2 regions of the Streptomyces sp. NBC_01485 genome follow, and region 1 is predicted to be linked to the other one. Evidence: riboswitches for the same ligand, from Rfam matches in the RefSeq annotation. Region 1 holds a riboswitch; the other holds the start of a gene.

Region 1 (4,898 bases):
CGACCTCCGCCCCGATTCAACCGCGCCCCTGCGCGCGTCACACCGCTCATCCCCCTTTGTTCCGATCGATGCCCTCACCAACGACTCGACCACCGGGAAACAGATCCGTATTCATATCCGCAAGACCCAGTCGGCCGGTGGCCCGCATCACCGCCCGCCCACCAGCACGTCGCCCGGTGCCGCCAGGTCACCATCCGCGGGCTCGGAGAACTCCGCGACACCGTTCTCTTTGAATTCCTCGAGAATCAGATAAAGAACTCCGCGCAACGACAGTTGACCGGCCTCGTGGAATTACCTGAAGAATTCATGGTGGGCGGCAAGCGGATACGCCCGATTCGCACCGTGTTGGGCCGGCAGGCGGCCGGCGGAGAGACCCCGGCGGCCGATCCCTGTCCGCCTTTGGTGAGCCACGGCTCACGTCATAGAGTGAAGCCCGCCCAGTTCCGGCCCCCCGAGGGAGAGAACCAGCCGTGATCACCGCGATCGTCCTCATCAAGACCAGCGTGGACCGGATCCCCGAGATCGCCGAGCGGATCGCCTCGCTGGAGTCCGTGAGCGAGGTCTTCTCCGTCACCGGGACCTACGACCTGATCGCCATGGTGCGGGTGAAGCAGCACGAGGACCTGGCGGAGGTCATCCCGGGCAGCATCAGCAAGATTCCGGGGGTGGAGGGCACGGACACGCACGTCGCCTTCCGTACGTACTCGCAGCACGACCTGGAGGCGGCGTTCGCGATCGGCCTGGACTCCTGACCGCCGGCTCCTGACCGCCTACACCGCCGGGACGCAGCGGCCGCCTTCCGTCCGGTACTGCCACTGCGCGCCCTCGGCGACCAGTTCCCGCACCGCGTCGACGAAGCGCTCCACGTGCTCGTCGGGGGTGCCGGCGCCGAAGCTGACGCGGATCGCGTTGAGGGACTTCTCGCCCGGGGCCGCCTCGGGGGCGCCGCACTCGCCCTGGGTCTGCGGGTCGCTGCCCAGCAGGGTGCGGACCAGCGGGTGGGCGCAGAAGAGGCCGTCGCGGACGCCGATGCCGTACTCGGCGGAGAGGGCGGCGGCGAAGTGGGAGCTGTTCCAGCCCTCCACGACGAAGGAGAGCACGCCGACCCGCGGGGCGTCGTCGCCGAACAGGGACAACACCCTGACCTGCGGCACCTCGGCCAGGCCCGCCCGGACCTTCGCGATCAGGTGCTCCTCGCGGGCGACCAGTGTGTCGAAGCCGGCCTCGGTGAGCGCCTTGCAGGCCGAGGCGATGGAGTAGGCGCCGATCACGTTCGGCGAGCCGGCCTCGTGGCGGGCGGCGCTCTCGTGCCACTCCACGTCCACTCCCCCGTCCGCGCGCCGCGTGACCTTGCGGCTGGCGCCGCCGCCCGCGAGGTACGGGGCGGCCTCGACCAGCCAGTCGGCCCGCCCGGCCAGGACGCCGGAGCCGAACGGGGCGTACAGCTTGTGGCCGGAGAAGGCGACCCAGTCGACGTCGAGGTCACGGACGGAGACCGGGTGGTGGGGGGCCAACTGGGCGGCGTCCAGGACGATCCGGGCGCCGTGCGCGTGGGCGGCGGCGGCCAGTTCGCGGACCGGCCACAGCTCGCCGGTGACGTTCGAGGCGCCGGTGACGCAGACCAGGGCCGGGCCGGAGGGGTCGCGGTCGGCGAGGGCCCGCTCCAGGGTCTCGACGGCCTGGCGCGGGGTGCGCGGGGCGTCGAGGCAGGTCACCCGGGCGTCCTGCCAGGGCAGCAGCGAGGCGTGGTGCTCGGTCTCGAAGACGAAGACCTGGCAGTCGGCGGGGAGCGCCCGCGCCAGCAGGTTGAGGGAGTCCGTCGTCGAACGGGTGAAGATCAGTTGGTCGTCGGGGCGGCAGTCGAGGAACTCCTCGACCGTGCGGCGGGCGTTCTCGAAGAGGTCCGTGGAGAGCTGGGAGAGGTAGCCGGCGCCCCGGTGGACGCTGCCGTAGTACGGGGCGTACGCCGCCACGTCGTCCCAGACGCGCTGGAGGGCGGGGGCGCTGGCCGCATAGTCGAGCGCCGCGTAGGTGACCTCGCCGCCCGTCACGAGCGGGACGGTGACATCCCGGCCGAGAACGGGCAGGGGTGCACAAATGGTCCGGGCGGAGACAGCGGTGGAGGCAGCACTGGAGACAGACATGACGGAACTCCCGTGAGAGGAAGGAGGAAACGGCGCGGCGGCCGGAAAAGGGGTGTGCGGAGGCGGGGCGGTAGCCCTATCGCATTCGCTTGCTCACGGAAGACTCCCTCGAGACCCAGGACCCCTGGACTGCGTCCGCTCGACGAGCGGGAGGGGTCCGCGCTTGCCGTAGACCTCACTGCCTACGACCTGGTCTTCACCCGGGGCACCCCGCCACGGACGGAGGGTTGCCGGACAGTCGGCCGGGGCCTCATGACTGTCACTCATGACCTGGTACAGGAACGTACGTGAAGTGATCGCGATCCCGCAACCCGTGTCCGGATCACGGGACCGCGCCACCGCCGGCTACGCGTTGCTGGCGGCCACCCAGCGCTCCAGGGACCGCTTGGCCGCGCCGGAGTCGATCGACTCGGCCGCCCTGGCCATGCCGGCCCGGAGCTGCCCGGCCAGCGTCCCGGCGCCCGGGTCGAGCGCCACGAGCGCCGCCGCCGAGTTCAGCAGGACGGCGTCCCGCACCGGGCCCGTGTCGCCCTCCAGGAGACGGCGGGCCACCTCCGCGTTGAACGACGGGTCCCCGCCGCGCAGGGCCTCCACCGGGACCAGGTCGAGGCCGACGTCACGCGGGTCGAAGGACTCCTCGGTGACCTTGCCGTCGCGGACCACCCACACCCGGGAGGTGGCCGTCGTGGTCAGCTCGTCCAGGCCGTCGTCGCCCCGGAAGACCAGGGACGAGTTGCCGCGCTCGGCGAAGACGCCCGCGACGACCGGCGCCATGCGCGGGTCCGCGACCCCGACCGCCTGAGCGCGCACCTTCGCCGGGTTGGTCAGCGGGCCGAGCACGTTGAACACCGTGCGGATGCCCAACTGGCCGCGCGCGGCGCCCACATGACGCAGCGCCGGGTGGAACTTGATCGCGAAGCAGAAGGTGATCCCGGCCTCCTGGGCCACCTCCGCCACCCGCCCCGGCGCCAGCTCCAGATTGACGCCGAGCTTCTCCAGGACGTCCGAGGCGCCGGACGCGGAGGACGCGGCCCGGTTGCCGTGCTTGACGACCGTGGCGCCCGCGCCGGCCACGACGATCGCCGACATCGTGGAGATGTTGACCGTCTTCGCGCCGTCGCCGCCCGTGCCGACGATGTCGACGGTCGGCCCCGGCACCTCGATCAGGTTGGCGTGCTCGTACATCGCCCGGACCAGCCCGTTGATCTCCTCGACGGTCTCGCCCTTGGCCCGCAGCGCCACCACGAACCCGGCGATCTGCGCGTCGGTCGCCTCGCCGCGCATGATCCGGTCCAGCGCCCAGAACGTGGCGTCGGCGCCCTGGTCGCGGCCGGACAGCAGACCGTTCAGCACCTCGGGCCAGGAACGGCCCGCCGCGGTGTCGCCTCCAGCGGGGGTCACAGCGCTCATAGCCGCTCCTGTGTCTGTCGTCGTGTGTCGTCATGTGCCGTCACGGTCATGTGTCGCCAGGACAAAGTGACCTGTGAACCCCACCCTATCCAGCCCGTGGGCACGGCAAAGGGCCCCGTCCGAAGACCGGACGGGACCCTTTGGGGTTGGCGTGGCGACGCCTGGTGATCAGGTGATCAGTGGTGGCCGTGGCCGCTCGTGATCTCCTTGTACTCCTCGACAGTCGGCTTCGGGATCTGCTGGTCCTCGCCGAAGTACGCCCCGCTGATCTTGGCGCGGAGCTTCTCCTTGCCCGTCACCTTGCGCTCGACACCGTTCTCGTCGACCGACGGGCCGATCGCGGCCGGCGCGTACTGCTCGTGCGCGGTGAGGGTGTGCAGCTGCTCCTGGCTGAGCGGCTCGTGGATCTCGATGAACTCACCGTGCGGCAGGCGCTTGATGGTGCCGGTCTCCCGGCCGTGCAGCACCTTGTCCCGGTCCCGGCGCTGCAGGCCGAGGCAGATCCGCTTGGTGAAGACGTACGCGATGACCGGTCCGACGAAGAAGAAGATCCGGACGAACCAGGTGATCGAGTTGATCGACAGGTGGAGGTGGGTGGCCCACAGGTCGTTGCCACCGGCGACCAGCGTGATCATGTACATCGTGACCCAGGCGACGCCCAGCGCCGTACGGGTCGGCGCGTTGCGCGGGCGGTCCAGGATGTGGTGCTCGCGCCTGTCGCCGGTGATCCACGACTCGATGAACGGGTAGGCCGCCAGCGCGGCGAGGACCACACCGAACAGGACCAGCGGGATGAACACGCCCAGGACGAGCGTGTGACCCCAGAGGTTGATCTCCCAGCCCGGCATGAAGCGGATCAGACCCTCGGCGAAGCCCAGGTACCAGTCGGGCTGGGCGCCGGTCGACACCTGGTCCGGACGGTAGGGGCCCATGGCCCAGACCGGGTTGATCTGCGCGATGGCCGAGATGACCGCGATGACGCCGAAGACCAGGAAGAAGAAGCCTCCGGCCTTGGCCATGTACACCGGCAGCAGCGGCATGCCGACGACGTTCTTGTTGCTCTTGCCGGGGCCCGCGAACTGCGTGTGCTTGTGGTAGAAGACCAGGATCAGGTGGCCCACCATCAGGCCGAGCATGATGCCCGGCAGCAGCAGGATGTGGATCGAGTAGAACCGCGCCACGAAGTCGTGGCCCGGGAACTCCCCGCCGAACAGGAACATCGAGATGTACGTGCCGACGATCGGCATCGACAGGATGGCGCCCTGGGTGAAGCGGACGCCGGTGCCGGAGAGCAGGTCGTCCGGGAGCGAGTAACCGGTGAAGCCGGTGAACATGCCCAGGACG
Region 2 (4,898 bases), 1.8 Mb from region 1:
GTTACTACCGGCGGGTACTGACCGACGGTCAGTGACCATTCAGCCGCCGGCGACAGCCGGGATGATCGAAACGCCGGCGCCGTCCGGAGTCGCCGTGTCGAGCCCCTGCTCGAAGCGGACGTCGTCGTCGTTCACGTACACGTTGACGAACCGCCGCAGCTTGCCCTGGTCGTCCAGGACCCGGGCGGCGATCCCGGTGTGGTTCTTCTCCAGATCGGAGATGACCTCACCGAGGGTCCCCCCTTCGGCCGACACCTCAGCCGCGCCGCCGGTGTAGGTGCGGAGGATGGTCGGGATGCGGACAGTAACGCTCATTGCTGAGACCTCCGGTCAGGGAAACGCACCTAGGGGCGCGGGACTGGGTGGAATCTGCGGCTACCGCCGCGTGGGCGCGACAAGCCCTCACCGGCCCGCAGACGAACAACGACGACTGCTACACGAGCCCGGCTTCGCGGAACGACTCCAGGTTGGGACGGATGGTCGCCGTGAGCCCGGTCCCGGCCACCGCGTCGAGCGTCTTGAGACCGTCACCGGTGTTCAGGACGACCGTCGTGAGCGTCGGATCCAGCAACCCGCTCTCGATCAACTTCCGCGTCACGCCGACGGTCACCCCACCCGCCGTCTCCGCGAAGATGCCCTCGGTCCGGGCGAGCAGCCCGATCGCGTCGACGACCTGTTCGTCGGTCACGTCCTCCACCGCCCCGCCCGTCCGCCGCGCGATGTCGAGGACGTACGGCCCGTCCGCCGGGTTGCCGATGGCCAGCGACTTGGCGATGGTGTTCGGCTTCTGGGGGCGTACGACGTCGTGGCCCGCCTTGTACGCGGCGGACACCGGCGAACACCCTTCCGCCTGCGCGCCGAAGATCTTGTACGGCCTGTCCTCGACGAGCCCGAGCTTGATCAGCTCCTGCAAGCCCTTGTCGATCTTCGTGAGCTGCGAACCGGAGGCGATGGGGACGACGAGCTGGTCGGGGATCCGCCATCCCAACTGCTCGCAGATCTCGTACGCCAGCGTCTTCGAACCCTCGGCGTAGTACGGCCGCAGGTTGACGTTGACGAAGCCCCAGCCCTCGCCGACCGGGTCGCCGATGAGCTCGGAGCAGAAGCGGTTGACGTCGTCGTAGTTGCCCTCGATGCCGACGAGGTCGCCGCCGTAGATCGCGGCCATGACGATCTTGCCCTGCTCCAGGTCGTGCGGGATGAATACGCAGGAGCGGAAGCCGGCGCGGGCAGCGGCGGCGCCCACCGCGCCCGCGAGGTTGCCGGTGGAGGAGCAGGAGAGGGTGGTGAAGCGGAAGGCGCGCGCGGCCTCGATGGCCTGGGCGACGACGCGGTCCTTGAAGGAGTGCGTCGGGTTGCCGGAGTCGTCCTTGACGAAGAGCTTGCCGGCGTCGACGCCCAGCTCGCGGGCGAGGTTGTCGGTCTGGACGAGCTTGGTCCAGCCCGGGTTGATGTTCGGCTTCTCCGCCACGTCGGCCGGGACGGGCAGGAGGGGCGCGTAGCGCCAGATGTTCGCGGGGCCCGCCTCGATGCGCTTGCGCAGCTCCTCCGTGTCGTAGGAGGAGAAGTCGTAGGCGATCTCGAGGGGGCCGAAACACTCTTCGCAGGCGAAGACCGGGCCGAGGGGCACGCGGTGACCGCACTCGCGGCAGCTCAGCGCGGCGGCGGGGCCGAGGTCGACGGGCGTGGGTTCGGTGGTGCTTCCAACAGTCTGCGCAGCCATGTGAGGCGAGGCCCTTTCTCCTCATCTTCCTCACGACGCATCTCGCCGTGAGACGGATTTGGCACCTTCCCGAGCCGGGAGCCTCGCCGCGCGAACGCGGACAAGACCGGCTGGAGGGTTGCCGGGGCTTCATCGGGCCGTATCCCTCTGCCCCTCTGGATGAGCGGTATGAAGTTGTGAACGACGGCGACCTCGGACATCGGACATGCGATGGTCATCCGCGTTGTTCAAGACTGTAACCGAAGGCCAGGACAGTTGAGATAGTCGTCCGAACCGCGAGATGGATCACACGGTCACCTGCCGTGCACCTGCTGTGATCACGACGTGAGGAGCCGCTGACCGTGCTGGAAGAAGTCGAACGCTGGCTGGCCGCCCGCTCCTGGTCCGTGACCGATCGCCCACTGCACCGGATCATGGCCGCGAAGCGCGCCACGAACCAGTCGGTGTCCGTGGTCCTGCCCGCGCTGAACGAGGAGGCGACGGTCGGTGACATCGTCGCCGTGATCCGTCACGACCTCATGCACCAGGTTCCGCTGGTCGACGAGATCGTCGTCGTCGACTCGGGATCGACCGACCGTACGGCGGAGGTCGCGGCGGCGGCCGGCGCGCGTGTCGTGCACCGGGACGCGATCCTGCCCCGGATCCCGGCCGTGCCCGGCAAGGGCGAGGTGCTGTGGCGGTCGCTGCTGGTCACCACCGGGGACATCGTCTGTTTCATCGACGCCGACCTGAGGGAGTTCTCCTCCGACTTCGTCTCGGGGATCGTCGGCCCGCTGCTCACCGACCCGGGCGTGGACCTGGTCAAGGGCATGTACGACCGTCCGCTGGGCGGTGCGGCCGGTCAGGGCGGGCGGGTCACCGAGCTGATGGCCCGGCCGCTGCTCAACATGCACTGGCCGCAACTGGCCGGGTTCGTGCAGCCGCTCGGCGGCGAGTACGCGGCCCGCCGCAGCCTGCTGGAGCAGTTGCCCTTCCCCGTCGGGTACGGCGTGGAGCTGGGCATGCTGGTCGACGCGCTGCACCTGGTGGGGCTCGACGCCCTCGCCCAGGTGGACGTCGGGGTGCGCAAGCACCGGCACCAGGACGGCCAGGCGCTGGGCCGGATGGCGGCGACGATCTACCGCACCGCGCAGCTCCGGCTGGCCCGCGGGCACATGATCCGTCCGGCCCTCACCCAGTTCGAGCGCAGCGCGGACGGCTTCGCGCCGCGCACGTACTCCGTGGACACCGAGGAACGGCCGCCGATGGCGGAGATCACGGAGTACGCGACCCGCAAGGTCGCCTGAAATGTCACACATGACCCCTCATCTGTAACACTGTGCGGGGCTGTATACAGCCCCGCACAGTGCGCGACCGTACGTTTGAGCGGTTCCCGACCGGGCTAGGTTGGGCGTATGGCTTCCACGCACGAAACTGCTGCTCGGGGTGGAGAGGTGCTGGTCGCGTCCAACCGCGGTCCGGTCTCCTACGAGGTGCGCGAGGACGGCGCGCTGCACGCGAAACGCGGGGGCGGCGGGCTGGTCTCCGGCCTGTCGGCCATCGGCCCCGACGTGGGCGCCCTCTGGGTGTGCGCGGCGCTCTCCGACGGCGACCGGGAGGCGGTCCGGCGCGGGGTCGGCGAGGACGGCGTACGCATGCTGCCCATCCCGGCCGGCGTGCACGCCGACGCGTACAACGGCATCGCCAACTCCGTCCTCTGGTTCATCCACCACCTCCTCTACCAGACCCCTCTGGAGCCGGTCTTCGACGCGGAGTTCCGCCGCCAGTGGGCGTCGTACGAGGCCTACAACCGGGCGTTCGCCGAGGCGCTGGCTCAGGAGGCGGCGGACGGGGCGGCCGTCCTCGTCCAGGACTACCACCTGTGCCTGGTCCCCGGGATGCTCCGCGAACTCCGCCCCGACCTGCGCATCGGCCACTTCTCGCACACCCCGTGGGCGCCGCCGGACTACTTCGCGCTGCTCCCCCAGGACATCCGCGAACAGTTGCTGGACGGCATGCTCGGCGCGGACCGCCTGGGCTTCCTCACCCGGCGCTGGGCGGACGCGTTCACCGCGTGCTGCACGGAGTTCGTGGGCGGCCCGGGGAAGACGCGGGTCGGCGTGCACGGTCTCGGCGCCGACGCCGACTTCCTGCGCGAGCGCTCGCACCGGCCGGACGTCGACGAGCGCATGGCGGATCTCCGTACGCAGATCGGCGAAGGCGAGGACGGCGAGGGGCGGAAGGCCATCGTCCGTGTCGACCGCACCGAGCTGTCCAAGAACATCGTGCGCGGGCTGCTGGCGTACCGGCAGCTTCTCGACGACCACGAGGAGTGGCGCGAGCGGGTCGTCCACGTGGCGTTCGCCTACCCCTCCCGCCAGGATCTCGCGGTCTACCGCGACTACATGGCGGAGGTGCGACGCCTGGCGGAGGAGATCAACTCGGCCTACGGCACCCCCGGTTGGACCCCGGTCCTGCTGAACCTGGAGGACGACTTCGCCCGCTCCCTCGCCGCCTACCGCCTCGCCGACGTGGCCCTGGTCAACCCCATCCGGGACGGCATGAACCTGGTCGCCAAGGAGGTCCCGGTCGTGTCCGACGAGGGCTGCGCGCTGGTCCTGTCCCGGGAGGCGGGGGCGTACTGGGAGCTGGGCGACGACGCGATCGTCGTCAACCCGTACGACGTCCTGGAGACCGCCCGGGCCCTGCACGAGGGCCTGACCATGAAGCCGGCCGAGCGCGCCGAGCGCACGAAACGCCTCGCCGCGGCGGCGACCGCGCTCCCCCCGGCCCAGTGGTTCCTTGAGCAGCTGACCGCCCTACGGGAGATTCAGCCGAGCTGAGCGGCCTGCGTGCGGGCTCGGAACTCAGCCCACCCGACCCGCCAGGTCCCGCAGCAGCCGTACGACGCCGGAGGGCCCGTCGACGACGAGGTCCGCGCGTTCGGTCAGCTCGGTGACCTCGGTGCTGCCGCTGCACACCAGCAGGCCCGGGACGCCGTCGGAGCGGAGTTTCCCGACGGCGGCGAAGGCGGGGAGGTCGCCCAGGTCGTCGCCGGCGTAGAGGACCGACCGGGCGCCGGTCTCGCGGACGTGGTCCAGCAGGGCCACGCCCTTGTCCATGCCGGGTGGGCGCAGTTCCAGGACCAGGCGGCCGGGCTCGACGATCAGGCCGTGGCGGGTGGCGAGGTCGGTGA

What was found. A riboswitch is a leader RNA that binds a small molecule or an ion and turns the genes downstream of it on or off. The one in region 1 is predicted to bind S-adenosylmethionine.
Region 2: another riboswitch for S-adenosylmethionine. It lies ahead of thrC (threonine synthase); the one in region 1 lies ahead of OG352_RS11400 (aminotransferase class V-fold PLP-dependent enzyme).

Annotation. Positions count from the first base shown of each region.
Region 1 is NZ_CP109435.1:2,465,322-2,470,219, forward strand. Features, by position in the region: gene OG352_RS11395 (Lrp/AsnC family transcriptional regulator) at 471-752, shown strand; gene OG352_RS11400 (aminotransferase class V-fold PLP-dependent enzyme) at 771-2,144, opposite strand; SAM riboswitch class IV at 2,299-2,415, opposite strand; gene trpD (anthranilate phosphoribosyltransferase) at 2,490-3,554, opposite strand; gene qcrB (cytochrome bc1 complex cytochrome b subunit) at 3,731-4,898, opposite strand, start outside.
Region 2 is NZ_CP109435.1:4,239,110-4,244,007, forward strand. Features, by position in the region: gene OG352_RS19350 (MoaD/ThiS family protein) at 40-315, opposite strand; gene thrC (threonine synthase) at 434-1,723, opposite strand; SAM riboswitch class I at 1,742-1,889, opposite strand; gene OG352_RS19360 (glucosyl-3-phosphoglycerate synthase) at 2,065-3,009, shown strand; gene OG352_RS19365 (alpha,alpha-trehalose-phosphate synthase (UDP-forming)) at 3,118-4,545, shown strand; gene otsB (trehalose-phosphatase) at 4,570-4,898, opposite strand, start outside.